2 regions of the Dactylosporangium sp. CA-139066 genome follow, and region 1 is predicted to be linked to the other one. Evidence: riboswitches for the same ligand, from Rfam matches in the RefSeq annotation. Region 1 holds a riboswitch; the other holds the start of a gene.
The links. Region 1 has a riboswitch for glycine ahead of gcvH (glycine cleavage system protein GcvH). Riboswitches for the same ligand answer to the same signal wherever they lie in the genome.

Region 1 (14,589 bases):
GCAGCCCAATGCGCTCGTGCAGGCGGCGCAGCGGCCCGGGCGCCCACCAGTTCCAGCGGCCGAGCAGCGTCATCGTCGCCGGGACGAGCAGGCAGCGCACCACGGTGGCGTCGATGACCACGGCGGTGAGCAGCCCGACCCCGACCTGCTCGATCGTGCCGAGGTCGGCGGCGGCGAAGCAGCCGAAGACGACGACCATGAGCAGCGCGGCCGACGTGATGATCCGGCCCGTGTGCTGCAGCCCGCGGCGAACGGCGGCGTCGGTGTCGTCGCCCCGCTCGACGTACTCCTTGATCCGGCCCAGCAGGAACACCTCGTAGTCCATCGACAGCCCGAACGCGAAGGCGAACACGATGACGACGACGAACGGGTCCAGCCCGCCGACGGTGAGCGTGTGCAGGACCCCGGCACCCCAGCCGTGCTCGAACACGGCGACCATCACGCCGAACGTGGCGCCGAGGGAGACGACGTTGGCCAGGACGGCCTTCACCGGTACGACCAGCGAGCCCGTCATCGCGAACAGCAGCAGCACCATCGCCACCAGCGTCACGGTGACGGCCGCGGGCAGGTCGTCGGTGATCAGCCCGACGAGGTCGATGAGCGTGGCGGCGTCGCCGACGACCCACGACTGCACCCCGGCGGGCCGGTCGGCGCGCAGCCGGTGCACCAGCTCCTGCGCGGCGTCGTCCTGCGACCCGCCGCGCAGCACGAGGTCGACGGTGGCCACGCCGTTGCCGGCCGCCTTGGCCGGCTGCAGCCCGGCGACCGCCGGATCCGAGGCCCATTTCGCCGCGTACGCGTCCAGGCTCGCCGCATCCGTCCGCGCCACGACGGTGACGACAGGCCGGTACGAGCGGCCGAACCGCGCGGCGAGTTCGTCGGCGACCCGGGCCGACTCGATCGTGCGCGGCACGCCCTCGAGGTGCGGCAGCTTGATCGTGGCCCCCAGCAGCGGCGACCCGGCGGCCAGCAGCACCGCGGCGGTCGCGGCGGCGATGAGCACCGGCCGCCGCTGCACGGCCCGCGACAGCCCGGCGAAGAACCCGCGCTCGTCGCCGCCGGTCGCCTTCCGCGACGGGCGGATCCGCTTGTGCAGCAGCCCGATCAGCGCGCTGGTGAACGTCAGCGCGGCGAGCATGGCGACGACCGCGATGGACACGCCGCCGGCCCCGAGCGCCCCGAGCTGGTGGATCGAGAACATCATGAGCCCCGACAGCGCGGCGGCGACGGTGAGCGCGCTGAAGAAGATCGTCCGCCCCGCCGTCGCCCAGGCCCGCCCGACCGCCTCCTCGGGCTCGAATCCGGCGGCGACCTCCTCGCGGTACCGCGCGACGAGCAGCAGCCCGTAGTCGATCGACAGGCCGAGGCCGAGCAGCGTGCAGACGGTGACGACGTTCTGGTCGAGGTCCGTGACCCGCGAGAACACCCACAGCAGCGGCATGGCCGCGGCGACGGACACGAACGCGGCCAGCACCGGCAGCCCCGCCGCGATCAGGCCGCCGAACACGAACACGAGCACGACGAGGGTGAGCGGCAACGAGATCAGCTCGGCCCGCCCGAGGTCTTCCTTCTGCGCCCCGCGGATCTGCGCGTTGAGCACCGGGTTGCCGCCGACCTCGACCGTGGCCTGCGGTACACCGGCGGAGGAAAGCGCGTCGTCGAGGTGGTGCAGCCGGTCGCGCACGTCGTTGACCACGGGGTCGCGTTCGTTGCGCTCCAGCTTGGCCAGCGTGACGACCACGAGCAGCCCGTGCCCGTCGGTGGCGAGGTAGGCCGGCGCCTGGGCCTGGGGCACCGAGTACGGCGTGGCGACGGCCCGCACGCCGCCGGCCCGGCTCGCGTCCTCGGCCGCCGCCGTCACCGCGGCCCGCACCGCGGCGGCGTTGGGGTCCACGTTGTTGATCAGTCCGATGACGGTACCGCTGGAGTCGTTCCCGGTCGCCACCGCATCGACGCCGTCGATGGCCTCGATGTGCTTGGGGTTGCTGGCGTCGGCGATCGCGGAGAAGACGGGCCCGAAGGTGAGCCCGCCGAGCACGACCACGACCAGCCAGAGGCCCAACACCGACCAGCGGTGCCGGAAGCAGAACCGCCCGATCTTCGCCACCACGCCCAGCGCCATGCCGCACAGCTTCTCAGGCCCGCACACGCCCGCGCCGCCCGGCCTTACCCACCAACAGATAGCCGCATAACCGAAAAATCCGACATGTCCGTCACAAAGTGGCGGACATGTCGGATCCCGACCAGCACTCGATGTCCGTCACGGAGTGGCGGACATGTCGGATTCCGGGAAGATCCCGGTCAGCACTCGATGACCGTCACCGCCAGGCCGCCGCGAGCCGTTTCCTTGTACTTGACCGACATGTCGCGGCCGGTCTCGCGCATCGTCCGGACCGCCTTGTCGAGCGTGACGTGGTGTGCGCCGTCGCCGTTCAGCGCGAGCCGCGCCGCGTTGATGGCCTTCACGCTCGCGATCGCGTTGCGCTCGATGCACGGGATCTGCACCAGGCCGCCGACCGGGTCGCAGGTCAGCCCCAGGTTGTGCTCCAGACCGATCTCGGCGGCGTTCTCGACCTGCCGCGGGTCGCCGCCCAGCACCTCGCACAGGCCGGCCGCGGCCATCGCGCAGGCCGAACCGACCTCGCCCTGGCAGCCGACCTCGGCGCCCGAGATGGAGGCGTTGCCCTTGATGATGATGCCGACCGCCGCGGCGGCGAGCAGGAAGCGCACCACCCCGTCGTCGTCCGCGCCGGGCACGAAGCGGGTGTAGTAGTGCAGGACCGCGGGGATGATGCCGGCCGCGCCGTTGGTGGGTGCGGTGACGACCCGGCCGCCGGAGGCGTTCTCCTCGTTGACCGCCAGCGCGTACAGGTTGACCCAGTCGAGGACGTGCAGCGGGTCCGCGTCGGCGCCGGCGGACAGGTCGCGCAGCAGCGCGGGGGCGCGGCGGCGGACCTTCAGGCCGCCGGGCAGCACGCCCTCGGGGCGGGTGCAGCCGCGGGTCACGCACTCCTGCATGACCGACCAGATGTGCAGCAGGCCGGCGCGGACCTCAGGCTCCGAGCGCCACGACAGCTCGTTGGCCAGCATGACGTCGGCGATCGAGCGGCCCTCGCAGTGGGCGAGCAGTTCGGCGCCCGTGCCGAACGGGAACTTCAGCACGGCCTCGTCCGCCGCGACCGTGCCGCCGGGGCCGACCACGAAGCCGCCGCCGACCGAGAAGTACGTGCGCTCGGACAGGATCGAGCCGGCGGCGTCCCAGGCGTGGAAGCGCATGCCGTTCGGGTGCTCGGGCAGGGAGCGGCGGCGGTGCAGTACCAGATCGGCGTCCAGAGAAAACGGGATCGTCCTCGCGCCGTCGAGCAGCGCGATCCGGCCCGACTCGCGCACCTGCGCGAAGCGGGTCCCGGTCCGGTCGGTGTCCACGGTGGACGGTTCGGCGCCCTCCAGGCCCAGCACGACCGCGGGGGCCGAGCCGTGGCCGTGGCCGGTGGCGCCCAGGGAGCCGAACAGCTCGGCCCGGATGCGCTCGACCCGCGGGAGCAGGCCGTCCGAGTCGAGGGCGGCGACGAAGCGGCGGGCGGCGCGCATCGGGCCGACGGTGTGCGAGGAGGAGGGGCCGATGCCGACCGAGTACAGGTCGAACGCGCTCAGCGCCATCACGCGCCGCCGGTCAGGTCTTGATACGCGGCGGCGTCGAGCAGGTCCGGGGTACCGGTGAGGCGGAGACTGAACAGCCAGTTGGCGTAGGGGTCGGCGTTGACCAGGGCGGGATCCTCGGTGACGGCCGGGTTGACCGCCTCGATCACGCCGTCGGCCGGGGCGAGCAGGTCGCTGACCGACTTCGTGGACTCGACCTCGCCGCAGGGCTCGCCGGCGCGGACCTCGCGGCCGGGCTCGGGCAGGTCGAGGTACACGATGTCGCCGAGCGCGTCGGCGGCGAAGCGGGTGATCCCGACCCGCGGCACCGCGTCGCCGATCGCGATCCATTCGTGGTCCGAGGTGTACCGCAGGTGCGACGGAACGGTCACAAGAGGCTCCCTAAGAACGACCTGAGGGTGGGCCTCCCCGCTCTGTCATCGAATGCCTGAGAGCTTCACCGCCGGCGTGCGGCGGTTTGCACCGTGGGCGCGGGACGCGGCGTCCCGGCTTTTCAGAGTTGCCTGACCGCGGCGGTACATGGGCCTGAGAGATTCCCGGGGAGGAGTTGCTCCTTCGGCGTCCCAGAACGGGAGCTCTCCCGTCGCGGTTCGTGCGGCGATATGCGGTTGTCGCGGCGACGGTACCACGCTCAGGGCGCCCAGGGGCCGCGCCGGGCGCGGCCGCGCGGACGTGGTCGATTATGTGCGATCCTGGGGCGGCGGTGCGAGGTAGACGTGCAGCGCCGAGCCCGGCTCGGCGCCGGGGACGATGCCGTGGCCGGGCTCGTACGGCACGAGGGCGGCGGCGGCCGGCGAGACGAGCGAGTCGCGCGGGTCGATGCGCAGCTCGATGCGCGGGCCGGGCTCGTTCCAGCGGTGCGCGGTGACGACCAGCGGCATCCCCCGGCGGGCCATGACGCGCACGACGTCGTAGGCGTCGTCGTGCTCGCGCAGCCGGTCGGTGCCGTCGACGACGAGGAGCACGCCGCCGGGGTCGTCGGCGGCGAGGCGGGCGGCCTGGCGTACCGCATCCCGGTCACGCCCGCCGGCCACGGCCGCGACGTGCGGTCGCGACGCCAGGTCGGCGAGGTGGCCGGCCAGGTCGAGCACGGCGACCCGCACGCCGGCCGGGGCGAGTGCGGTGACCAGGTTGCGCACCGCGGTCGTCTTGCCCGACCGGGGCCCGCCGACGATGGCGAGGCCCTCCCCCAGGTCGACGACGAGGGGGTCGCGGCGGTGCTCGAAGGGCCGGTCCACGATGCCGAGCCGCACCCGCCGCCCGCCGTCGGGCCCGGCGTCCGGGATCGGCGGCTCGCCGGGCGGCGGCGTCCACAGCGGCGGCGCCCCGGCGGCCTCGAGCTGGATCTCCTCATAACAGGGGGTGGGCCGCAGCCACACGGGCGGCGCGTCGCCGGCGCGCAGCAGCGCCTCGCCGACGACGCCGAGCCGGTAGGCGTCGGGCACGCCGAGGAGGTCGCGCGACTGGCGTTCGCTGAAGGAGCGCATCGACGCGCGCAGGGTCAGATACGGGTCGACCGGGATCGGCACGTACCGGTTGTCGCCCACCAGCAGGTGCACGCCGAGCGGGGCGCCGTCGCGGGCGATCCGCGCGACGGCGGGGGCGAGCTCGGTGGCGCCGGCCAGCGTCCACAGCGCGACGAGCAGCCGGGGCCGCCGGGCTCCGGGGTCGCGGGTGCGGCGGGCGAGCTCGCCGAGCAGGACCTGGTTGAGGCGGCCGAGGAGGTACGGCGTGTCCGCCACGACGGTCGGCCCCAGGCGCCCGAACTGGTGCCCGTGCGGATCGGCGAGCAGGATCCGCAGCTCCTCCGGCGGGTGCTCGTCGCGCAGCGCGGCGATGAAGCCCCGCACGGACGCTTCGAGCCCGGCCCCGTCCGTGCCGCCGATCAGGACATGTGGTGTCGCGTCCAGATCGACGCGCACGGTTCCCCAGGTCGCCTGCATCTCACCGTTGTACGCGAGCGCCCGCCCCGGCCACCAGCGAGCTGCTTCTCCGGCCGAGCTCCTGCGGCCCGGGCTCAGCCGGCCAGCAGGGCCGAGACCTGGGGCGAGAACGTCGAGTGCAGCACGAGCGCCGCGCCGCCCACCACCGCGGCGTCGTCCCCGAGCGGCGACAGGGCCACGTCCACGTGGCGGATCCGGCGCGCGATCGCCCGCTCCTCCAGCGCCTCGACCACCGCCCGCCGGAAGTGCTCCTCCACCCGCCGGATGCCGTGGCCGCCGAGAATGATCAGCTCCACATCGACGATGTTGACCACGTTCACGGCGACCGTCGCGAGGCGGCCGGCGGCGCGGTCGATCACTCCGGCGGCGAGCTCGTCGCCCGCCGCGGCGGCCCGGCAGAGGGCCGCGTGGTCCACAGTGGACGGACGCCTCCGGAAGGCCGTCGTGAGAGCGCTCTCACCGCCGGCGGACAGCAGACGGTGAGCGTCGGCGACGAGCGCGGCGGGGTTGATGAGGCTCTCGAGGCAGCCGTGGTTGCCGCAGTAGCAGATTGGGCCACTCTCCGTAACCGAGGTGTGCCCGAACTCCGCGGCGTTCATCGAACCGCCTCGGTACACCTGATGACCGAGCACCAGGCCGCCGCCCACGCCGGTGCCGAGGAAGAAGTACGCGAAGTTGGCCACCCCCCGGCCCGCACCCGCCCAGCGCTCGCCGATCGCCGCCGCCGTGGCGTCGTTGTCCAGCGTGACCGGCAGGCCGGTGGCGTCGGCGACCATCTGCTTGAGCGGCACCCGGGTCCAGTCCGACAGCTGCGGCGGCGAGATGACCTCGCCGAGCGCCTGGTCGATCGGGCCGGGCGCGGCCAGCCCGACACCCAGCACCTGGTCACGTGGCACGCCGGCCTCGGCCAGGACCTCGTCGACCAGGCCGGCCATCGCCGCGGTGACCTTCGCCGGGTCCATGTCCGCCGGGGTCGGGCGGCGCGCGGTGACCAGCGGCCGGCCCTGCAGGTCGACGACCACACAGGTCAGCTCGACCGGGTCGAAGTGCAGGCCGACGGCCCGCCCGGCGTCGGGGTTGATGCGCAGGACGGTGCGGGGCTTGCCGCCGCTGGACGAGCGGGCGCCGTCCTCGCGCACGATCCCCTCGTCGATGAGCCGGCGCACGATGCCGGAGACCGTCTGCGGCGTGAGGCCGGTGTGCTCAGCGATCTCCACGCGGCTGGTGCCGTCGGTCAGCTGGATCTGATCCAGCACCACGGCCCGGTTGTATTGCCCGACCTTGGGGAGATTTGTCCCGACCTGCCGCACCCAGCCTCCCGCCTACGTACCGTTACCTACATGATGCCCTGCGCCGTTGACTTAGTAAAGCAATTGGATTTAGAGTCCGACACGCGCAGCTAACACCCTGGACACGTGAGAGCGCTTCCCCGGGAGCTGCAGTGACCTTCCAGGTGCTAGATCATTGCCGGATTGTTACCAAGAAACGGCGGCCGGCTCTGGGCAGGATCGTCACACTGGAATAAGTTGGTCGTCACAACAAAACTGGCTGGCGGCAATGCCCCTCGGAGGCAACATGATGTCGGTGACAAGGCGGCTCGCCTCATGAGCAGCGCACCGATCCTGCTCGAGATGCGGTCGATCACCAAGGAGTTCCCGGGCGTCAAGGCGCTCAGCGACGTCAACCTGGTGGTGCGGCAGGGCGAGATCCACGCGATCTGCGGCGAGAACGGCGCGGGCAAGTCGACGCTGATGAAGGTCCTCAGCGGCGTCTACCCGTATGGCTCGTATGAGGGCCAGATCTTCTACCAGGGCACGGAGAGCCGCTTCAGCGACATCCGGTCCAGCGAGAAGGCCGGCATCGTGATCATCCACCAGGAGCTCGCCCTGGTGCCGCACATGTCGATCACGGAGAACCTGTTCCTGGGCAACGAGCCCAGGCGCAACGGCGCCTACGACTGGAAGGGCGCCAACCGCAAGGCGATCGAGCTGCTGGCCCAGGTCGGCCTGCGCGACGACCCCGACACCCTCATCAAGGACATCGGCGTCGGCAAGCAGCAGCTGGTCGAGATCGCCAAGGCGTTCGCCAAGGACGTCAAGCTGCTGATCCTCGACGAGCCGACCGCCGCGCTCAACGAGAACGACTCGCGCCACCTGCTCGACCTGCTGCGCGAGTTCAAGTCGCGCGGCATCACCTCGATCATGATCTCGCACAAGCTCAACGAGATCGAGGCCATCGCCGACTCGATCACGATCCTGCGCGACGGCAAGACGGTGGAGACCCTCGAGGTCGGCACCGAGGGCGTCAACGAGGACCGGATCGTGCGCGGGATGGTCGGCCGCGACCTGGAGAGCCGCTTCCCGGAGCACACGCCGAAGATCGGCGAGGTGTTCTTCGAGGTGCGCAACTGGACGGTCCGCCACCCGATCTCGGCCGAGCGGCTGGTCTGCAAGAACTCGAGCTTCAACGTCCGCCGCGGCGAGATCGTCGGCTTCGCCGGTCTCATGGGCGCCGGGCGCACCGAGCTGGCGATGAGCCTGTTCGGCCGCTCCTACGGGGTGTACCTCTCGGGCCAGGTCTTCAAGGACGGCCGCGAGATCCAGCTGCGGTCCGTGTCGGAGGCCATCAAGCACGGCCTGGCCTACGTCAGCGAGGACCGCAAGGCGATCGGCCTCAACCTGCTCGACGACATCAAGACGTCGACGGTCTCGGCGAAGCTCTCGAAGATCACGCACCACGGCGTCGTCAGCCCGGTCGAGGAGCACAAGGTCGCCGAGGAGTACCGGCAGCTGCTGCGGGTCAAGGCGCCGACCGTCGACGAGGGCGTCAACAAGCTCTCCGGCGGCAACCAGCAGAAGGTCGTCCTGGCCAAGTGGATGTTCACGGACCCCGACCTGCTGATCCTCGACGAGCCGACGCGCGGCATCGACGTCGGCGCGAAGTACGAGATCTACGGCATCATCCAGAAGCTCGCCGACGAGGGTAAGGGCGTCATCGTCATCTCCTCGGAGCTGCCCGAGCTGCTGGGTCTGTGCGATCGCATTTACACGGTGTTCGAAGGCAACATCACCGGCGAGGTCCCGCGCGCGCAGGCCAACCCGGAACTCCTCATGAAGCAGATGACCTCTACGAAGAAGATGCTGACGCGATGAGCCGATTCAAAGACTTGCAGAAGAACCTCTTCGGGGGCACCACCTCCAACGCCCGCCAGTTCAGCATGATCTTCACGCTCGTGGCGATCATCATCTTCTTCCAGGTGTGGACTGACGGGCTGACGCTGAACTCGACCAACCTGATCGCCCTGACCCAGCAGTACGCCTACATCTCGGTGCTGTCGGTGGGCATGCTCATGGTCATCGTGGCCGGCCACATCGACCTGTCCGTCGGATCGGTCGCCGCGTTCACGGGCATCATCGTCGCCAAGACGATGCGGGACTGGGACCTGCCCTGGGAGGTCGGCATCCTGGTCGGGCTGGTCGTCGGCGCGATCATCGGTGCCTGGCAGGGCTTCTGGGTCGCCTACATCGGGGTGCCGGCGTTCATCGTCACCCTGGCCGGCATGCTGCTCTTCCGCGGCGGCAACCAGTTCATCGGCGACGCCGAGACCATCCCGGTGCCGCACGGCTTCACCAACATCGGCGCCGGTTACCTCCCGGAGTGGGGCCCGAACACCGGCTACAACAACTCCACGCTGCTGCTCGGTGTGGTCGCCTGTCTCGCCGTGATCTGGCGTGAGCTGCGCGCTCGCAAGACCCGCCGCGACATGGGCGCGGAGCCGGTCCCGGTCTGGATCGCCGGGCTGCGCCTGGCCATCATGCTCGCCGTCATCGTCTTCGCCACGCTGCGCTTCGCCGGCGGCCGCGTCGGCACCAGCTTCCCGATCTCGGGCTGCATCCTGGCCGCGCTGGTGATCCTGTACTCCTTCTACACCCGCAACACCGCGGGCGGCCGCCACATCTACGCGGTCGGCGGCAACGCCCGCGCCGCGGAGCTGTCCGGCGTCAAGCTGCGCCGCGTCAACTTCCTGGTCATGATGAACATGTCGATCCTGGCCGCGCTGGCCGGCATGATCTTCGTGGCCCGCTCCGGCGCCTCCGGCCCCCAGGACGGCATCGGCTGGGAGCTCGACGCGATCGCCGCCGTGTTCGTCGGTGGCGCCGCGGTCTCCGGCGGCATCGGCACCGTGTCCGGCGCCATCGTCGGTGGTCTGGTCATGGCCGTGCTCAACAACGGCCTGCAGCTCAAGGGCATCGGCACCGACACCCAGCAGATCGTCAAGGGCTTCTTCCTCCTCGCCGCGGTCGCGCTGGACGTCTACAACAAGAGCCAGGGCCGCTTCTCGATCATCGGATCGATCACGAGGCCCTTCCGCCGGCAGGAAGCCAACCCGCCGGACGCGCCCAACCAAGCCGGACAAGAATCGATCAAGACCCCGGTCGCCGGCTGATCCACCCTCCGCCGCTACCGCGGCAGACGCCCCTATCCCCAGTAACATCCCGAAAGAAAGGGCTTTCCCAGCCATGCGCAAGTTCCTCACCCGGAGCCTCGCGGTCAGCGCCGTAGCGCTGGTGGCGCTGAGCACCGCCGCGTGCGGCAGCAGCGACCGCGACACCTCCTCCAACCCGACGGGCGGCGCCGCCGCCAAGGGCTTCGCCAAGGACGCGCTCATCGGCGTCGCCCTGCCGTCGAAGACCTCGGAGAACTGGGTCCTGGCCGGTGACCTCTTCACCAACGGCCTCAAGGACGCCGGTTTCAAGTCGGACGTGCAGTACGCCGGCGCGTCGACCACGGTCGCCGACCAGCAGTCGCAGATCTCCTCCATGATCACCAAGGGCGCGAAGGTCATCGTCATCGGCGCGACCGACGCCGCGCAGCTGGGCACCCAGGTCAAGCAGGCCAAGGACGCCGGCGCCGTGGTCATCGCCTACGACCGCCTCATCACCGGCACCAAGGACCTCGACTACTACGTCGCGTTCGACAACTTCAAGGTCGGCCAGCTGCAGGGCCAGGCCCTGCTGGACGGCATGAAGGCCAAGAAGCCGACCGGCCCGTACACCATCGAGCTGTTCTCCGGCTCGCCGGACGACAACAACGCCGGTGTCTTCTTCAAGGGCGCGATGGACGTGCTCCAGCCCGAGATCGACAAGGGCAACGTCATCGTCGGCTCCGGCCAGAAGGACGTCAAGCAGACCGCCATCCAGGGCTGGAAGGCCGAGGGTGCGCAGGCCCGCATGGACTCGATCATGACCTCGACCTACGCCACGGGCGGCAAGACGCTGGACGGCGTGCTGTCCCCGAACGACACCCTGGCCCGCGCGATCATCACCTCGGTGAAGGCCGCCGGCAAGCCGGTCCCGGTCGTCACCGGCCAGGACTCCGAGGTTGAGTCGGTCAAGAGCATCATGGCCGGCGAGCAGTACTCGACGATCAACAAGGACACCCGCAAGCTGGTTGCCCAGACCATCAAGATGGTTCAGGCCCTGCAGGCCGGTGGCGAGCCGGAGATCAACGACACCAAGTCGTACGACAACGGCGTCAAGGTCGTCCCGTCGTACCTCCTCGCCCCGGTCATCGTGACCAAGGCGAACGCGGCCGAGGCCTACGCGAACGACCCGAAGCTCGCCCCGCTGACCAAGGGCTGAGTTTCCCGGTAACACCAACATCGTGGGTCCCCGGAGCGGTCTTTCCGGGGACCCACGCTCGTTCTCCAGGCGGAAGGGACGCGCGTGTCCACGAGCCCGCAGGAGTCGGTGCGCAGGCAGAACCTCGGGGCCCTGCTCCGCTACGTCCACGTTCGCGGCGCGACGTCGCGCGCCGAGCTGACCAGCCGGCTCGGCCTCAACCGCAGCACCATCGGCGCCCTCACCGCCGACCTGGCCACCGCCGGGCTCATCGACGAGGGTGTACCGCAGGAGACCGGCCGCGCCGGCCGCCCCTCGATCGTCGTCAGTCCCCGGTCGTCGCGCGTGTACGGGTACGCGATGAGCCTGGAGCTCAACCGGCTCCGGGCCGCCCGGATCGGCCTGGGCGGCAAGGTCCTGGCCGACCGCTCCGCCGAGCGCCCGCCCGGCGCCGAGGCCGCCCCCGCCGTCGCCGCCCTCGCCGCGCTCGTCGCCGACATGCAGCGCACCGCCCCCGCCGGCGGCGTCTTCATCGGCTCGGCCCTGGCCGTCTCGGCCTCGGTCCGCCACCACCTCGGCTGGACCGACGAGGCCATCGGCCCCGCGCTCGCCGCCGCCCTCGACGCGCTGGACCTGCAGCCGCGCCCCGGCCCCGCCAACCGCCCCATCATCGGCGGCTCCGCCGACCTGGCCGCCCTCGCCGAGCACACCCGCGGCGCCGCGGCCGGCCTCGACAACGTCATCTACCTGCACGGCGACGCCGGCATCAGCGCGGGCATCATCGCCGGCGGCCGGCGCATCACCGGCTACGGCGGCCACGGCGGCGAGGTCGGCCACATGGTCGTCAACCCCTCCGGCCGCCTGTGCGGCTGCGGCTCCCGCGGCTGCTGGGAGACCGAGATCGGCGAGCGCGCCCTGCTGTACCTGGCCGGCCGCGCGGTCCCGACCCCCGGCGCCGCGGTGACGGCCGCGGTGCGCGCCGCCCGCGAGGGCGACCCGGACGCCCGCTCCGCCGTCGCGCACGCCGCCGCCTGGCTCGGCTTCGGCGTGGCCAACCTGGTGAACATCTTCAACCCCACCGCGGTCGTCTTCGGCGGCACGCTGCGGGAGCTGTACCTCGCCGGCGCCGACACGGTGCGCGACCGCCTCGCCACGATGGCTTTGCCGGCCTGCCGCGACCACGTCGCGCTGCACACCCCCGCCCTGGGCGACGACGCCCCCCTGGTCGGCGCGGCCGAACTCGCCTTCGAGCGCCTCCTGGCCGACCCCCTCGACACCATTCCATAGCTCGCTGCGCACGCAGCGGGGTGCCGCTGGGCACACCACCGCGGCTGGAGCTCGGCCGGCCGAGTTCCGCTCGTGGCCGCGCACGCCGCCGGCAGCGGGGAGTTCGCCGGATAACCGGCGCTCAACCTTTTCCGCGCCCGGGGCGTGCATGCTGTGACGGCCCCGAGCGGAAGGCGACAGCGTGGCGGGTGAGGGCTTCGAGCAGTTCGTACGGGTGCGGTACACCGAGCTGCTGCACACCGCATACCTGCTGACGGGCTCGGTCGTCTCGGCCGAGGACCTCGTGCAGACGTGCCTGCTCAAGGTTATGCCGAGGTTCGAGCGGATCGCCGAGCCGATGCCGTACCTGCGGCGGGCGATGGTGAACCAGCGCACGAGCTGGTGGCGTTCGGTGCGGCGGGAGCTGCTCAGCGCCGAGCCGCCGGAGCCGGACGGGCCCGGGCCGGCGTACGAGTTCGCCGAGCGCTCGGCGCTCATGGCCGAGCTCGCGCGGCTGCCGCAGCGGATGCGGGCGGTGCTCGTGCTGCGGTACTGGGAGGACCTCTCCGAGGCCGACACGGCCGAGATCCTGGGCTGCTCGGTCGGCACGGTCAAGAGCCAGGCCTCGCGCGGCCTGACCCGCCTGCGCGCGGTCCTGGAGCCGTCGGGTGAATCGCAGAGGAGCGCACAATGAGCACGCTGGAGGAGCGCCTCCGCGACGAGATGGCGCAGGCGGTGGCGGCGGTGCGGCCCGTGCCCGACCCGTACGCCCGCCTGCTGCGCCGGCGCCGCCGGCGGTCCTGGCGGTGGGGCGGCACGTCGCTGGGCGCGGCGCTCGTCGCCGGCGTGGTCGGCCTGCAGCTCCTGCTCGCGCCGGCCGGGCCGTCGCCGAGCCCCGACCCCCGCCCGACGGTCCTGTTCGACCAGCCGCAGGACGGTCCGCTGGACCGCTGGGGGCGCGACCTCATCGCCGCGGCGACCCGCGGCGACGCGGCGAAGGCCGACCCGGCGCTGGCCGAGGCGCTGGCGCGCGCCCTGGACAACGCCCGCGGGCAGTGGTCGATCCGGCCCGCCCTCGACCGGATCAAGGTGCTGTACATCGTCGATGTCGGCGGCTCCCGCGCGTTCGCCGCGGCGTACTACAACGACGACCGGGCGCAGTTCGTCGCCGCGAACGGCCCGGCCGGCAGCAGCGCCGAGGACCTCGTGTCGGGCCGCTACGGCCTGCAGAGCGGCCCCCTGGAGCCGTTCACGCTCGGCGGGGATGCCGAGAAGTACACGGTCGCCATGGCCCCGCCCGGCTGCCTCGCCGCGCCGTCGCTGGCGACCAGGGTGGGCCCCGACTCGGCGCTGCAGCAGACGTGGGCCACCGGCGCCGAGTTCACGGTCGACCCGAAGCCGGCCCTCAACCGCTGGTGGAAGGTCAGCTGCGACGGCGTCGTGCGCGAGCTGCTGGCCGCGGGCGGCAGCGGTGCCCCGCCGGCCGGCCCTCCCCCGCCGGCCGCCGAACGCGGCCAGGCCGACCCCGCCCTCGTCGAGCAGCTGCTGCAGTCCTGGCCGGAGCTGCCCGGGCTCGAGGTGACCAACAAGCGGATCGTGTACGGCGGCACGCCCGAGTACGAGCACCGCCCGACGGTCGTCGGCATCGGCGATCTCGGCGACGGCTCGGTGATGGTGGTCGCCGACACCGGCGAGGGCGCGAGCTACCTCGTCACCGCGGTCAAGCCGGACCCGTCGCTGGAGGCGGCGAAGGCGCAGCTGCCGCCGGCGCGCATCACCACCGCCGTCTCGCCCCGCGCCGACATCGTGGCGGTGCGCCTGCCCGCCGACGACCACGTCTCGCTGTCCGACCGGTTCCTCGTCATCGCGCCGCGCAACGCCACCGAACTGCTGTCGCCGGTCGGCACGGACGGGCAGGCCGAGATCCGCGTCACGCTGCACGACGGCGTCGGCGTCCTGCACACGAAGCCGGCGCCGGGCAAGGTGAGCATCCGCGCCTACGACGCGCAGCACCACGAGGTGGCCGCGCTGACGGTCGCCGAGCCGCGCGACGCCCCGCAGCTGCTCGCCGGCCAGGCCCTCGTCCGCAACTGGGGCTA
Region 2 (14,589 bases), 5.3 Mb from region 1:
CGGACCTAATGTGCTCATACGAAGGGTGGATTATCCCCAAGTTGTGCCGTCACATGTTCGGAATAGTGTCGTTGGCCGTAGTAGCGTGCATCACTGGTCATGTGAACAACCACACAGACCCAACTGAATCTCTCAATCGGAGACCCCCGATGCTCTGCCAGCACCTGCCAGCCTGCCCCTCCGCCGCCGACTCCGACCGGGAGGCCGCCAAGATCACGGCGAGCCACCCGGAGCAGGGCTGGAGCCTTCTATGCAACGGTGTGATCGTTTTTGAGGACACCGGGGAGCTTCTGCCCGATTGCAGTGTGATTGAGCCGCACCGTGGTCCGGCTCCTCACACCCTCGTCACCGCCGCGTAGCGTAACTTTCAGTAGTCATCCCGCCGTCACTCTTCGTAAGCAGAGGCCGGCGGGCACGCGCAGACCAGGTTGCGGTCCCCGAAGCTGTCGTCGATGCGGCGCACCGGCGGCCAGTACTTCGCCTCGCGGGCCGACGGGCTCGGGTACGCGGCAAGCGAGCGCGGGTAGGCGTGCGCCCACTCGTCGGCCGTGACCACCGCCGCGGTGTGCGGCGCGTTCGCGAGCGGGTTGTCGCCCGCGGGCCACTCTCCCGCCACGACCCGGTCGATCTCCGCCTTGATCGCGATCATCGCGTCGCAGAAGCGGTCCAGCTCCCCCAGGTCCTCGCTCTCGGTCGGCTCGACCATGAGCGTGCCGGAGACCGGGAACGACATCGTCGGGGCGTGGAACCCGTAGTCGATCAGCCGCTTCGCCACGTCGGCGACGCTCACGCCGCTGGCCTTGGTGATCCCGCGCAGGTCGAGGATGCACTCGTGGGCCACGAGGTGCTCGGCGCCGCTGTACAGCACCGGGTAGTGCTCGCGCAGCCGCGCCGCGACGTAGTTGGCCGCCAGCACCGCGGTCGCCGTCGCCTTGCTCAGCCCGTCCGGGCCCATCAGCCGCAGGTACGCCCACGGGATCGGCAGGATCCCCGCCGAGCCGAACGGCGCGGCCGACACCGGCCCGACCGGCGCGTCGGCGGCCAGGAACGGGTGCGACGGCAGGAACTTCGCCAGGTGCGCCCGCACCGCGACCGGCCCGACGCCGGGACCGCCGCCGCCGTGCGGGATGCAGAAGGTCTTGTGCAGGTTGAGGTGCGACACGTCGGCGCCGAACTGGCCCGGCTTGGCGTAGCCGAGCAGCGCGTTGAGGTTGGCGCCGTCGACGTAGACCTGCCCGCCGGCCTCGTGGACCTTGGCACAAAGATCGGAGATCCCGGTTTCGTACACCCCGTGCGTCGACGGGTACGTCACCATGATCGCGGCGAGCCGGTCGCGGTGCTGCTCGATCTTCTTCTCGAGGTCGGCGAGGTCGACGTTGCCGAGCTCGTCACAGGCGACGACGGCGACGCGCATGCCGGCCATGACGGCGCTGGCCGCGTTGGTGCCGTGGGCGCTGGACGGGATCAGGCACATGTCGCGCTCGGTGTCGCCGCGGTCCCGGTGGTACGCCCGGATGGCGAGCAGGCCGGCGAGCTCGCCCTGCGATCCGGCGTTGGGCTGCAGGCTCACGGCGTCGTAGCCGGTCACCTCGGCCAGCCAGCGCTCGAGGTCGCCGATCAGCCGCCGGTACCCCTGGGTCTGCGACGCCGGCGCGAACGGGTGCATGTTCGCGAACTCGGGCCAGGTGATCGGCTCCATCTCGGTGGTCGCGTTGAGCTTCATCGTGCAGGAGCCCAGCGGGATCATGCCGCGGTCGAGCGCGTAGTCCTTGTCGGAGAGCTTCCGGAGGTACCGCAGCATCGCCGTTTCGGAACGGTGGCTGGAGAACACCGGGTGGGTCAGGTACGCCGACGCGCGGCGCAGCCCGCCCGGCACGGCGTCGGTGGTGTCGAGCGCGGTCACGTCGACGTGGGACAGCCCGAACGCGGCGAGCACGTCGCGCAGGTGGCCGAACGTCGTGGTCTCGTCGCAGGCGATGCCGACCCGGTCGGCGTCGATGCGGCGCAGGTTGATGCCGCGGGCGGCGGCCGCCTCGACGACCTGGCCGGCCTGGCCGGGCACGACGGCGGTGACGGTGTCGAAGAACGCGAGGTGCTCGGTGGTGACCCCGCCGGAGCGCAGGCCGGCGGCGAGCCGGGCCGCCATGTCGTGGGTGCGGGCGGCGATCTCGCGCAGCCCGTCGGGGCCGTGGTACACCGCGTACATGCTCGCGGTCACGGCGAGCAGCACCTGCGCGGTGCAGATGTTGCTGGTCGCCTTCTCGCGGCGGATGTGCTGCTCGCGGGTCTGCAGCGCGAGCCGGAGGGCCGGGGCGCCGCCGGCGTCCTTGGACACGCCGACGAGCCGGCCGGGCAGGGTCCGCTCGAGGCCCTGGCGGACCGAGATGTAGCCGGCGTGCGGGCCGCCGAAGCCCATCGGCACGCCGAAGCGCTGGGCGCTGCCGACGGCGACGTCGGCGCCGATCGCGCCGGGCTCGCGCAGCAAGCACAGGGCGAGCAGGTCGGCGGCGACGGTGACGATCGCGCCCCGCTCGTGGGCCTGCGCGACGAGGGCCTCGTGGTCGCGGACCACGCCGGACGCCCCGGGGTACTGCAGGTGCAGCCCGAAGAACTCGGCCGGGAGCTCCTCCACGGTCACGTCGGCGACACGCACCTCGATGCCGAGCGGCTCGGCCCGGGTCCGGATCACGGCGAGGGTCTGCGGCAGCGTGTCGGCGTCCACGACGTACACGTCGGATTTCACCTTGGACGAGCGGCGCGCGAGGGTCATCGCCTCGGCCGCGGCGGTGGCCTCGTCCAGCAGCGACGCCCCGGCGACCGGCAGCCCGGTGAGGTCGGCCACGACGGTCTGGAAGTTCAGCAGCGCCTCGAGCCGCCCCTGGCTGATCTCCGGCTGGTACGGCGTGTAGGCCGTGTACCACGACGGGTCCTCGAGGACGTTGCGCAGGATCACCGGCGGCGTGTGAGTACCGTAGTACCCGAGCCCGATCATCGACACGAGCGGCCGGTTGGCCGACGCGAGGGCTCGCAGCTCGGCCAGGACCTCCGCCTCGGACGCCGCGAGCGGCAGGTCGAGGGGCTGGTGCCAGCGGATCGAGCCGGGGATCGCGGCGGTCATGAGCTCCTCGACCGACTCGTACCCGACGGTCTTGAGCATGCGGGCCTGTTCATCGGCGGACGGTCCGATGTGCCGCGCAGCGAAACCAGTCATAGCCATACTCTCTGGTCGCGGGACAGGGGCGAACGGTGCGTTCCTCCCCCTCTGTCGCAGACTCCAGAGGTGCCAACCCGACGAGGTCCTTTTGCCTGAGAGGTTCCGGGGAGGAGTTGCCCCTTCGGCGCCACCGCCCGATCCGGGCGGCGATCTCTCCCACGCGGGTATTGCCGGCGTGCCTACCCTACCAACTGTGCAGGACTTGACCATCGTGGCGAAGCACACGATCTACTCGGCGATCGTCGGCTCCCGCGCCTACGGCCTGGACGGCCCCAGCTCCGACACCGACCGGCGCGGCGTGTTCCAGGCGCCGACGCCCGCGTACTGGCGCCTGGACAAGCCGCCGACGCACGTCGAGGGCCCGCTGCCGGAGCAGTTCTCGTGGGAGGTCGAGCGCGCCTGCACCCTCGCGCTGGCCGCCAACCCGACCGTGTGGGAGTGCCTGTCCTCGCCGCTGGTCGAGCACGTCACGGAGGCCGGCCGGGCCCTGCTGGACCTGCGCCCGGCGTTCCTGTCGGTCCGCGCCGCCCGCACGTACGGCGACTACGCCCGCGACCAACTGTCGAGGCTGACGTCGACCCGCGCGAAGACGGGCGAGGTCCGCTGGAAGCAGGCGATGCACATGGCCCGCCTGCTGCGCGCCGGCGCCCACGTCCTGCGCACCGGCGAGGTCCTGGTCGACGTCTCCGCCCACCGCCACGAGTTCCTCGCGATCCGCCGCGGCGAGCTGACCTGGGAGCAGTTCACCGCCCTGGCCGCCGACCTCGAGGCCGACCTGGCCGCGGCCGAGTCCTCGACCACGCTGCCGGCCGAGCCCGACCGGGCCGCCGTCGACGCGTTCCTGGTCGCGCTGCGCGCCGCGCCCCCGCCGGCCGGCCCCGCGTTCCTGACGCGCCCGCTGCCGAGCCTGCCCGACATCCCGCCGTGGGCCGGCGAGGTGGCCGACGAACACCCGTACCCGCTGGTCTTCGCCACGGTCAGCGGCGCCCACCTGTACGGCTTCGCCTCGGTCGACTCGGACCTGGACCTGCGCGCCTGCCACGTGCTGCCGCTCAACGAGGTGGTCGGCCTGCAGACCGGCCCGGAGACGGTCGAGATCGGCGGCGAGCGCGAGGGCATGGAGCTCGACGTCGTCAGCCAGGAGCTGGCGAAGTTCATCCGCCTGCTCCTGCGCCCGAACGGCTACGTCCTGGAGCAGCTGCTCTCCCCGCTGGTCATCCGGACGTCCGCGCTGCACGAGGAGCTCAAGTCGCTGGCACCGTTCTGCCTGACCCCGGAGCACGCCCGCCACTACCTGGGCTTCGCCGCGGGCCAGTGGCAGCTGTTCCAGAAGACGGGCGAGCTGAAGCCGGCGCTGTACACCCTGCGCGTCCTGCACACCGGCATCCACCTGATGCGCACGGGCGAGGTCCAGGCGGACCTGCGCGTGCTGAACACCCTGCAGTACGTCCCCGACCTCATCGAGGCCAAGAAGGCCGGCGAGCACGACCGCCTGCCCCCGTCACTGGTCGCCCCGGAGGTCCTGGCCGCGGACGTGCAGCGCCTGACGGCCGAGCTGGAGTCGGCCCGGGACGCCTCGAAGCTGCCCGCGTCCCCGTCGGCGGCCGAGGCGCTGGACGCCCTGCTGATCCGCACCCGCCTGGCCCGGTGACGATGCCCGGCGACTCCCCGGCGATGGTCCTGATCACCGGCATCCAGGCGGCGGGCAGGCCGGCCCTCGCCCAGGCCCTGCCCGACGAAACCCTGCCCGACGAGACCCTGCCCGACGAGACCCTGGCCGACGAGATCCTGGCCCGCGCCTGGACCGAGGCTGCCGTATGACGTCACGAACGGAGGCGATCCTCGCGTTCCACGCCGCGCTGGACGGCCCGTCGTGGCGCATCGCCGGCTGGGGCAGCGAGGAGCTGCAGCGCATCCGCTTCGAGGCCCTGACCCGCGCGTCCGGCTACCGCGGAGGCTCGGTCCTCGACTGGGGCTGCGGCCCCGCCGACCTCTACTTCCACCTGCGCGCCATGGACCTCCCCCTCTCGTACACCGGCGTCGACCTGGACCCCCGCATGGTCGAACTGGCAACGGCCCGCGGCGCCCCGCACGTCGCCGCGCTCCCCGCCGGCCAGGCTCCGGGGGGCAGCTACGACTACGTCTTCGCGAGCGGCATCTTCCAGTTCAAGGACCCGGACGACCCCCTTTACTACCTCCAGATTTTAGAACAGGCGTACGACATTTCCCGCCGCGCGGCCGCCGTCACGTTCCTCAGCGCGCTGCGCCCCGAGGCGGCCAAGGCCGACGACGAGCTCTACGCCGACCCGTCCGTCCTGGCCCGCTTCGCCGCCGCGCTCACGGACCGCTGGGTGATCGACCACGCGTACCACCCCCAGGGCGGCGACTTCACCCTCGCCCTGCTCAAGTAGCGGCTCAGGGGCGGCAGCGGGCGGAGTTCGGGTCCAGCATCAGCAGCGAGGAGTCGACCGCCTCGAAGTCGGAGCCCTTCAGGGACTTCAGGGCGTCCAGCTGGCCGTTGTTCCAGCGGTCGTCCTGGGTGCCGGAGAAGTACCACGGGGAGCCGTTGTCGGCCAGGATCGCGCCGTAGGTCTTCAGTGCCTGGGCGACCGCGCGGGCCTGCGGCGGGTACTTCGAGATGTCCACCGACGCCTTCAGCCGGAACCGGGCGCCCATCGGCGGCAGCGCGGCGTCGGTGGCGTCGGACGCGGCGTGGCGGGCCGGCCAGATGTACGACTTGCGGGTCTTCGGCGCGGTGAAGCGGATCGCGTGGTCGATCCGGCCGGCGGCGGCCTCGTCGGCGCGGGGCAGGCCGGGCAGGATCGGCAGGCCGGCGGCGTCGGCGGAGGTCCAGCCGGCCTTGCGCAGGGCGTTGCCGCGCAGGTCGTAGACGGCGCCGGAGCCCGCCTTCCACGAGCCGTCGGCGTTCGGGTGGGCGTCGAACAGCTCGTACGCCTTGCACGCCGCCGTGTCCTGCACGATCACGTGGCGGTCGCCGCCGGCGTTGGGGCCGCCCTCGATGCGGGCGTTCTTCGGGATCGGGTACGGGCCGGGGTCGCTCTCCCCGGCGTACGTGAAACCGACCTTGACCCTGGCCTGGCCGGCCGGCACGACGGTGACCGGGATGCCGAAGGGGGCGCCGTCGATCAGGCCGGAGCCGAAGTCCGGGTGGGCGTGGGCCGTGGCGCCGATGCTCGCGACCCACGCGGCGGAGTCGCGGTGGACCGGCAGCTTGGAGACGTCGGCGTGCCAGACGTTGTCGGCCGGGAAGATGGTGCACGGGCCGGCGGCGCTCGGCGAGGCGGAGCCCGACGGGGCGGCGCCCAGGGCGCCCTGCCCGGCCGGGAGCGCCGACGAGTCCGCCGAAGGCGCGGTGGCGGGGGGCTTGGCGGCGGACTGGGAGCAACCCTGGAGTACCAAAACGGCCAAAACGGCAATCGTCCGCCTCATGCCGCCGGACGCTACCGGGCCGGCCCGTTGTGGCTCCACTGGGTCACCCGCCCGGGCTGTTAGCATTCCGACCGTGGTTGACGGGCAGGCGGACCGGCCGGGTCTCGGGCCGGTGCTCACCGTCCCGAACCTCATCAGCTTCGCGCGCCTGCTCGGCGTGCCCCTGTTCCTGTACCTCTTCCTCGGCACCGACCACACCGGCTGGGCGGTCGGCGTGCTCGCCGTCGGCGGGCTGTCCGACTGGGTCGACGGGTTCGCGGCGCGGCGGCTCAAGCAGGTCAGCCGGCTCGGCGAGCTGCTCGACCCGCTGGCCGACCGGCTCTACATCCTCGCCACCCTCTTCGCGCTGACGTTCAAGGACGTCGTGCCCTGGTGGTTCACGTTCCTGCTGCTGGGCCGCGAGGCCGTCATGGTGCTGTGCCTGGTGGTGCTGCGGATCCTCGGCCACGGGCCGCCGCCGGTGCACTACGTCGGCAAGACCGCCACCGCGATCCTGCTCATGGGTTTCCCGATGATGCTGCTGGCGCACTTCAGCTCGGCGGCGCGCTCGTGGGCGCTGCCCAGCGGCTGGGCGCTGCTGTGGTGGGGCATCGTGCTGTACTGGGTCGCCGCCGTCTTCTACTTCATCCAGGCCTCCGTGCACGTGCGCGCCGGGCGCGCCGCGGCCGCCAGCGCGCCGTGAGCTCGCCGCGCCGCGACGACCTGCTGGGCGAGCTGTTCCGCAATCCGCTCGACCCCGGGTACGCGGCCGCCGCCGCCCGCCGCGGCGACAACCCGCCGCCGAGGTCGGGGCGCTGGCTGACCGGCGTGGCGATGCTCGCCATCGGGTTCCTGCTCGCCGTCGCGTACCACCAGGTCGTCGCGGCGGCGCCGGGCACCACGAAGGCCCGCTCCGACCTCGTCGCCGACGTGCGGGCCCGGCAGAAGACCGCCGACGACCTGCAGCGGCGCGCCGCCGAGCTGCGCACCCAGGTCGACCAGGCCCGCGACGCCGCGCTCGCCGACGACGACAGCGCGGCCCGGCTGCGCAACCTCGCGGCCCGCACCGGCACCGGCAAGGTCAGCGGCGACGGGGTCGCGGTCCGGCTCGTCGACGCCCCGCCGCAGGTCGACCCGGTGACCGGCAAGGCCGCCGCGGAGAACCTCGGCCTGGTGGTGGACCGCGACCTGCAGGACATCGCCAACGGGCTGTGGCAGGCCGGGGCCGAGGCGGTCGCCGTCAACGGGCAGCGGCTCACGGCGACGAGCACGATCCGGGCCGCCGGCGGCGTGATCCTCGTCGACTTCCGGCCGGTGACCAGCCCGTACGAGGTGACCGCGATCGGGCCGCCGGACATCGCCGACACGTTCTCCTCCTCCGGCGTGGCCAAGCGGTTCAAGCGGTACATCGACGAGTACCGCATGCAGTTCAGCGTGAAGAAGCGCACCAACCTGACCCTGGCCGCGGCCGCCGAGCCGCCGCTGCGCTACGCGAGGACGCCCTCGCCGACTCCCTCTGGAGGTCCCACGCGATGATCGCCGTGATCGCCCTGGCCATCGGGGTTGCGGCCGGCATCTTCCTCGAACCGACGGTGCCGGGGGGACTGCTGCCGTACCTGCCGATCGCGGTCGTCGCGGCCCTCGACGCCGTCTTCGGCGGGGTGCGGGCCAAGCTCGACGGCATCTTCGACGACAAGCAGTTCGTCGTGTCGTTCGTGTCCAACGTGCTCGTCGCGGCCCTCATCGTGTACCTCGGCGACAAGCTCGGCGTCGGCGGCCAGCTGTCCACGGGCGTGGTCGTCGTCCTCGGCGTGCGGATCTTCGGCAACGTGGCGGCCATCCGGCGCCACCTGTTCCGGGCGTGAACGTCTTGCGCAAGCCGGCCAACCTCGTCATCGCGCTGCTCGTGGGCCTGCTCGGCTTCGCCGTGGCGGTCCAGTTCAAGGCGGGCTCGTCCGACGCCGGGCTGTCCTCGGCGCGGCCGGAGGACCTCGTGCGGATCCTCTCCGACCTCGACGCGCAGCAGAACCGCCTCCGCGCGGAGATCAGCGACCTGGAGGACAGCCAGCGGCAGCTCGACTCGGGCGCCCAGGGCCGCGACGCCGCCCTGGCCGAGGCCCGCAAGCGCGCCGACGAACTGGGCATCCTGGCCGGGACGCTGCCCGCCGAAGGGCCGGGCCTGCAGATCGACCTCATGCAGGGTACCGATCGTATAAGTTCAGACCCTATTAAGTCCGAAACGGTGCTCGACGCCGTCGAGGAGCTGCGCGGCGCCGGCGCCGAGGCGATGCAGATCGCCGGGGCGGGCGGCTCGGCCGTGCGGATCGTCGCCTCGACCTACTTCGTGGACGCCCCGGAAGGGGGCCGCCTCGTGGTCGACGGGACGACGCTCGGCGCGCCATATACGATCACGGTCATCGGAGGACCGGACACCATGCGGACGGCGCTGAACATCCCGGGAGGGGTCGTGGACAGCGTCCGCCAGCACGGCGGTACGGTTTCCGTGCGCGAAGCGGATCCGGTGCACGTGAGCGCGTTACACAATGCCGGTGCGTTGCAGTACGCAAAGCCGTCGTAACAACGGCCCCGCCTGACAGAAGGATTTACGTGATTCCCGAGGATCTGCGGTACACGGCCGAACACGAGTGGCTCGCGCCCTCCGGCGACGGCACGTTCAAGGTCGGCATCACGCACTTCGCGCAGGACTCCCTGGGCGACATCGTGTTCGTCCAACTGCCCTCGGCCGGCGAGACGTTCGAGGCGGGCGCGGCGCTGGGCGAGGTCGAGTCGACCAAGAGCGTCTCGGAGATCTACGCGCCGGTCACGGGCGAGATCGTCGCCGTCAACCCGGCCCTCGAGGGCGCACCCGAGCTGATCAACTCCGACCCGTACGGTGAGGGCTGGCTCGTCGAGCTCAAGGTCGCCGACGCCGCCGCGGTCGAGGCGCTGCTGGACGCCAAGGCCTACGGCGAACTGACCGCCGGCTGACCGCTTTTTTTCGCCAGTACCTTTGCCGCGCGTCCGGTTGACCCGCTATTTCGGGCGTGACTAGGCTCCCTCAGACATACGACCGTGAGGTGGTTCGATGACGCGCCCAGACGACGAGTTTCCCCCGCTCGACGTCACGTCCACGCTCAACCTTGGCGCCATTGAGGATGCCATCGAGGGCCCGGACAACGACCAGGTGCCCACGCGCATGTCGGGCTCCCTGCCGCCGGGCACGGCGCTGCTCGCGGTTCGCCGGGGCCCGAACGCCGGCGCACGCTTCCTGCTCGACCACGACGTGACCACGAGCGGCCGGCACCCCGACAGCGACATCTTCCTCGACGACGTGACGGTCTCCCGCCGCCACGCCGAGTTCCACCGCGAGGGTGGCACGTTCACCGTTCGCGACGTCGGCAGCCTCAACGGCACGTACGTCAACCGCGAGCGTGTCGAGGCCGCCACGCTGAGCAACGGCGACGAGGTCCAGATCGGCAAGTTCCGCCTCGTGTTCGTGGCAGGACCGCGCCCCGACGAAAGCTGAGGCGATGACGGCGTCCGCGGCCGCCTGGAACCCCTCGACCCCGGGTGAGGACCTCACCCGGGGTGAACGTCTCATGAGCATCGGCGAGGTGCTCGCGCACCTGCGCGCCGACTTCCCCGACGTGACGATCTCCAAGCTGCGCTTCCTGGAGACCGAGGGGCTGGTCGAGCCGCGGCGCACCCCCGCCGGGTACCGCAAGTACACGTGGACCGACGTCGCCCGCCTCCGCTACGTGCTGACCGCGCAGCGCGATCAGTACCTGCCGCTGCGCGTGATCCGCGAGCACCTCGCCACCATGCGGGAGCCGCTGACCGAGGTTTCCGATGTGGTACCGCAGGAAGCCCCCGCCGAGGTCCGCCTCACCCAGGACGAGTTGCTGACCAAGACCGGCCTCGACGCGGCTTCTTTGCAGTCGCTCGAGGACCACGGCCTGCTCAAGCCCCGCCCCGGCGGCGCCTACGACGCGGACGCCCTCGAGGTCGCCACCGCCGCGGCCCGCCTGGCGGAGTTCGGCGTCGAGCCCCGTCACCTGCGCGCCTACCGCGCCGCCGCCGACCGCGAGATCGGTTTGTTCAGCCAGCTGGTGACCCCGCTCACACGCCAGAACGGCCCCGCGGGCCGCGCCCGCGCCGCCGACACCGTCCACGAGCTCGCCGCGCTCACCCAACGGGTCCACGCCGCCCTGGTACGCGCCGGACTTAGGGAAATCCTGGGTAAATAACGCCTGTTGTTTGCGGGCGATCTTCACCACTAGGCACACAACAGCGGCGTCGCGAGTGGCACGACTGCCATGGAGGCCGTGTAACGTGCAGGGAGAGGGAAGTCGACACGGAGGCGGCGGCGGTGCGAGAGCTGAATGTGGTCGGGGTTCGCGTGGAGCTGCCCACCAATCAGCCCATCGTGTTGCTCAAGGAGGTCGACGGCGACCGCTACCTGCCGATCTGGATCGGTGCGGTAGAGGCGACCGCGATCGCCTACGAGCAGCAGGGCGTCAAGCCGGCTCGCCCACTGACCCACGACCTGATGCGCGACATGCTGGCGGCCTTGAAGGCCCCGCTGCACGCGGTGGAAATCGTGGAGATGCGCGACAACATCTTCTACGCCGAACTCGTCATCGGCGACAACGTGCGCGTCTCGGCCCGGCCGAGCGACTCGATCGCGCTGGCCCTGCGCGTCGGCGCCCCGATCCGCTGCGCCGACCAGGTCCTGACCGAGGCCGCCATCGTCATCCCGGACGAGCAGGAGGACGAGGTCGAGAAGTTCCGCGAGTTCCTGGAGCAGGTGCGCCCGGAGGACTTCGCGGGATGAGTTGCTGAGTTGGCTGGCTCGCTTCGCTCGCATTGGGGGAGCTTCGCTCCACCCAAACCCCCTCAAAACCTGCAGCGGCGTTCTCTGACGACGGACGAGTTCCCTTTTCGCATCTCAGCAGTCCGCGCTACCCGCTCGCATTCGTATGGCGCCCCCTCGGACGGCCGGGCAGCTTGAGGCCCTACTCCGCTCCGGCGACCGATTCCCCGCCATAGGCGCCGACCGCCAGTCGCACCCGCAGTTCTCCCCCGCTCCGGCTCGGTTCCACAGCGTGAACGTGGCGCGGCGAGACGGTCAGGCGGCGGACGGCTGCCGCACCAAGGCAGGCCAGCGCGAGCGGCAGGCGCGCGGCGAACATCATGGTCCCCGAGGTGTGACGGGCGCCAGCGGCGGCCGGACGGCGGCGCGGCCGGATTACGGCACCAGGGCGGGCGCGGCGGCGCGTTGAGGCTTGGCCGCCACGTGCGCGGGGAGGCAACGTGCGCCAACCGGGGCGTCACCTGGGCGCGGACACGACCCCGAGTGGTGCGGCGAGAGGCGGCGCCACCCAGATGGGACGCGCCTGGGCTGGGGCGCGCCCAAGTGGCGCGGCGAGAGGCGGCGCCACCCAGATGGGACGCGCCTGGGCAGTGATCGGCTGGGCGGCTAGAGCGGGCGCTACCCGGATTTGACTCGCCCCGGGTGGAGGTGCGGCGAGGGCGGGCGTCACACAGATGGGACATCGTGGGCGGTGCGGCGACGGCAGGCGTCACCCGGGTGGGGGCGTCCGGGCGGTGGGCGGCGGTGTGGTGAGGGGTCGGCGGCGGACGGGTGGGAGCGGCGTGGGCCGCGGGTGGGGAGCGGGGCGCCGGGGGTTCACCCTGGCTGGTTCGTTCAAGGGGCGGGCGGGCGTGACCGGGGGCGAGTAGCGTCTGCTGTAAGTCGTCGGGAGCCGTTGGCGGGGGTCGCCGGCGGGCACGTACGTCGGGGCGTCGGCGCGCGCAGGGATTCGCGCACCGGCACGCGGCGTGTCGCGGCGTTACCTCCCCGCAGACCCTCAAGGTGCGCTATAGGGTTGCGGGTGTTGACGCTGGAGGTGGGTCGCAATGCAACAGCCGCCCGATCCCGGGATACCCGGTCATGCCCCTGAGCACGTCCACGTGACGGTCCCGAAGGTGGGCTCGTTCACGGCCTCCGACCGGTCCGGCTCGAGCGCCGGGCACGACGCCGGGTTTGCGAACGCGCCGGGCGCCTACCGCGCCGACGACGAGCCGAGCGGGGCCGTGCCGGGCGCGAGTCACCCTGGCGACGACGTGCCGGGCACCCACCACACCGCCGCCGGTCACGCCGGGGCGAGCCTTGGCGACGCCCAGGCCGGCACCGGCCACGCGGGCGCGACGGGGATGCTGGCGAGCGCACTCGCGGGGGCCGAGGACGTCGGCTACCGCGGGCCGACCGCCTGCCACGCCGCCGGGATCAGCTACCGGCAGCTCGACTACTGGGCCCGCACCGGGCTCGTGGTGCCGTCCGTGCGGGACGCGGCCGGGTCCGGGAGCCAGCGGCTCTACTCCTTCCGCGACATCGTCGTGCTCAAGGTCGTCAAGCGGCTGCTCGACGCCGGGGTCTCGCTGCAGAACATCCGCAAGGCGATCGACACGCTGCGCTCGCGCGGGGTCGGTGACCTGGCCGGGATCACGCTCATCTCCGACGGGACCACCGTCTACGAGTGCCGGTCGCCCGAGGAGGTCGTCGACCTGCTGCAGGGCGGGCAGGGCGTCTTCGGCATTGCGATCTCCGGGGCGTTCAAGGAGATCGAGGGCACGCTGTCGCACCTGCCGGCCGAGGCGGCGACCACCGGCGAGGAGATTCCCGCCCCACCGGCGACCAGCACCAGCGGCGCGGACGAGCCGTTCAACACCGGCGATGAGCTCGCGATGCGCCGGGCGCGGCGCCGCGCCGGCTGAGCTTCGCAAGACCCACCATCTGATCACGCCAATGACTTTAGAACAGGGGTACGACAAAAGCGGGGCGTGGCACGAAAGGTGGGGTACGCGTCGTTGCTGACGCCCCGGCCGGGCACGCAGGATCGGAGGCGTGCCGGACGAACGCGTCGTGATCGCGGTCTTCGACGGGGTGCAGAGCCTCGACGTGACCGGCCCCCTCGAGGTGTTTGCGGGGGCCAACCAGGCGGGCTTCCCGCGGTACCGTATCCGGATCTGCAGCATCGACGGGCTCCCCGTCCGCAGCTCCAGCGGCCTGCAGATCATGCCCGACGGCGGGCTCGACGCCACCGCAGCGGCCGACCTGCTCATCGTGCCGGGCGGGGCCGGGACCAAGGCGTCCGACCCCCGGCTCGTCGCCTGGCTGCGTGAGCACGGGGCCGGCGCGCGGCGGATCATGTCCGTCTGCACCGGCGCGTTCCCGCTCGCCGAGGCCGGGCTGCTCGACGGGCGGCGGGCGACCACGCACTGGGACCACTGCGCGGCGCTGGCCCGGCGGTTCCCGGCCGTGGCCGTCGACCCGGAGCCGATCTTCGTGCGGGACGGGTCCGTCGCGACGTCGGCCGGGGTCACCGCCGGGATCGACCTCGCGCTCGCCCTGGTCGAGGAGGACCTCGGGCGCGACGTGGCGCTCGCCATCGCCCGCCACCTCGTGATGTTCCTGCGCCGGCCCGGCGGCCAGCGGCAGTTCAGCGTCCAGCTCGCCGCCCAGGTCGCGGCCCGCGATCCGTTGCGGGAGATCCAGCGGTACGCCACCGAGCACCCCGCCGCCGACCTCTCCATCCCCGCCCTGGCCCGGCGCGCGAACCTGTCGCCGCGGCAGTTCAGCCGGGCGTTCGCGGCCGAGGTGGGCACGCCGCCCGGCCGCTACGTCGACCGGGTGCGGCTCGAGGCGGCGCGGCGGCTGCTCGAGGAGGGCCGCTCGGGCGTGGAGGAGATCGCCCGGGCCTGCGGATACGGGACGGCGGAGGCGATGCGCCGCGCCTTCCAACGGGAGCTGGGCGTCGGCCCGGCCGATTATCGGGAGCGTTTCTAAATGCAGATTGCCATGGTGCTGTACCCCAGAATGACCGCCCTCGACATCGTCGGCCCTTATGAAGTGCTGTCCCGGCTGCCGGACGCATCGGCGGTGT

Region 2: it holds a riboswitch for glycine, as region 1 does, so the genes downstream of both, gcvP (aminomethyl-transferring glycine dehydrogenase) here and gcvH (glycine cleavage system protein GcvH) in region 1, are expected to answer to the same signal.

What each region holds. Positions count from the first base shown of each region.
Region 1 is NZ_JBNJNH010000001.1:1,775,587-1,790,175, reverse strand. Features, by position in the region: gene ACQEVU_RS08235 (MMPL family transporter) at 1-2,122, opposite strand, end outside; gene ACQEVU_RS08230 (L-serine ammonia-lyase) at 2,302-3,660, opposite strand; gene gcvH (glycine cleavage system protein GcvH) at 3,660-4,031, opposite strand; glycine riboswitch at 4,064-4,163, opposite strand; glycine riboswitch at 4,164-4,253, opposite strand; gene ACQEVU_RS08220 (FtsK/SpoIIIE domain-containing protein) at 4,341-5,603, opposite strand; gene ACQEVU_RS08215 (ROK family transcriptional regulator) at 5,678-6,862, opposite strand; gene mmsA (multiple monosaccharide ABC transporter ATP-binding protein) at 7,208-8,755, shown strand; gene mmsB (multiple monosaccharide ABC transporter permease) at 8,752-10,050, shown strand; gene ACQEVU_RS08200 (substrate-binding domain-containing protein) at 10,124-11,245, shown strand; gene ACQEVU_RS08195 (ROK family protein) at 11,330-12,511, shown strand; gene ACQEVU_RS08190 (SigE family RNA polymerase sigma factor) at 12,693-13,184, shown strand; gene ACQEVU_RS08185 (hypothetical protein) at 13,181-14,589, shown strand, end outside.
Region 2 is NZ_JBNJNH010000001.1:7,118,456-7,133,044, forward strand. Features, by position in the region: gene ACQEVU_RS32715 (chorismate-binding protein) at 1-18, opposite strand, end outside; gene ACQEVU_RS32720 (DUF5999 family protein) at 150-359, shown strand; gene gcvP (aminomethyl-transferring glycine dehydrogenase) at 386-3,217, opposite strand; glycine riboswitch at 3,285-3,383, opposite strand; partial or broken gene ACQEVU_RS32730 (nucleotidyltransferase domain-containing protein) at 3,417-4,070, shown strand; gene ACQEVU_RS32735 (nucleotidyltransferase domain-containing protein) at 4,122-4,865, shown strand; gene ACQEVU_RS32740 (hypothetical protein) at 4,862-5,035, shown strand; gene ACQEVU_RS32745 (class I SAM-dependent methyltransferase) at 5,032-5,625, shown strand; gene ACQEVU_RS32750 (hypothetical protein) at 5,630-6,664, opposite strand; gene ACQEVU_RS32755 (CDP-alcohol phosphatidyltransferase family protein) at 6,738-7,346, shown strand; gene ACQEVU_RS32760 (DUF881 domain-containing protein) at 7,343-8,179, shown strand; gene ACQEVU_RS32765 (small basic family protein) at 8,176-8,508, shown strand; gene ACQEVU_RS32770 (DUF881 domain-containing protein) at 8,505-9,221, shown strand; gene gcvH (glycine cleavage system protein GcvH) at 9,251-9,631, shown strand; gene odhI (oxoglutarate dehydrogenase inhibitor Odhl) at 9,729-10,169, shown strand; gene ftsR (transcriptional regulator FtsR) at 10,243-10,890, shown strand; gene ACQEVU_RS32790 (bifunctional nuclease family protein) at 11,013-11,477, shown strand; gene ACQEVU_RS32795 (MerR family transcriptional regulator) at 12,860-13,420, shown strand; gene ACQEVU_RS32800 (GlxA family transcriptional regulator) at 13,551-14,492, shown strand; gene ACQEVU_RS32805 (DJ-1/PfpI family protein) at 14,493-14,589, shown strand, end outside.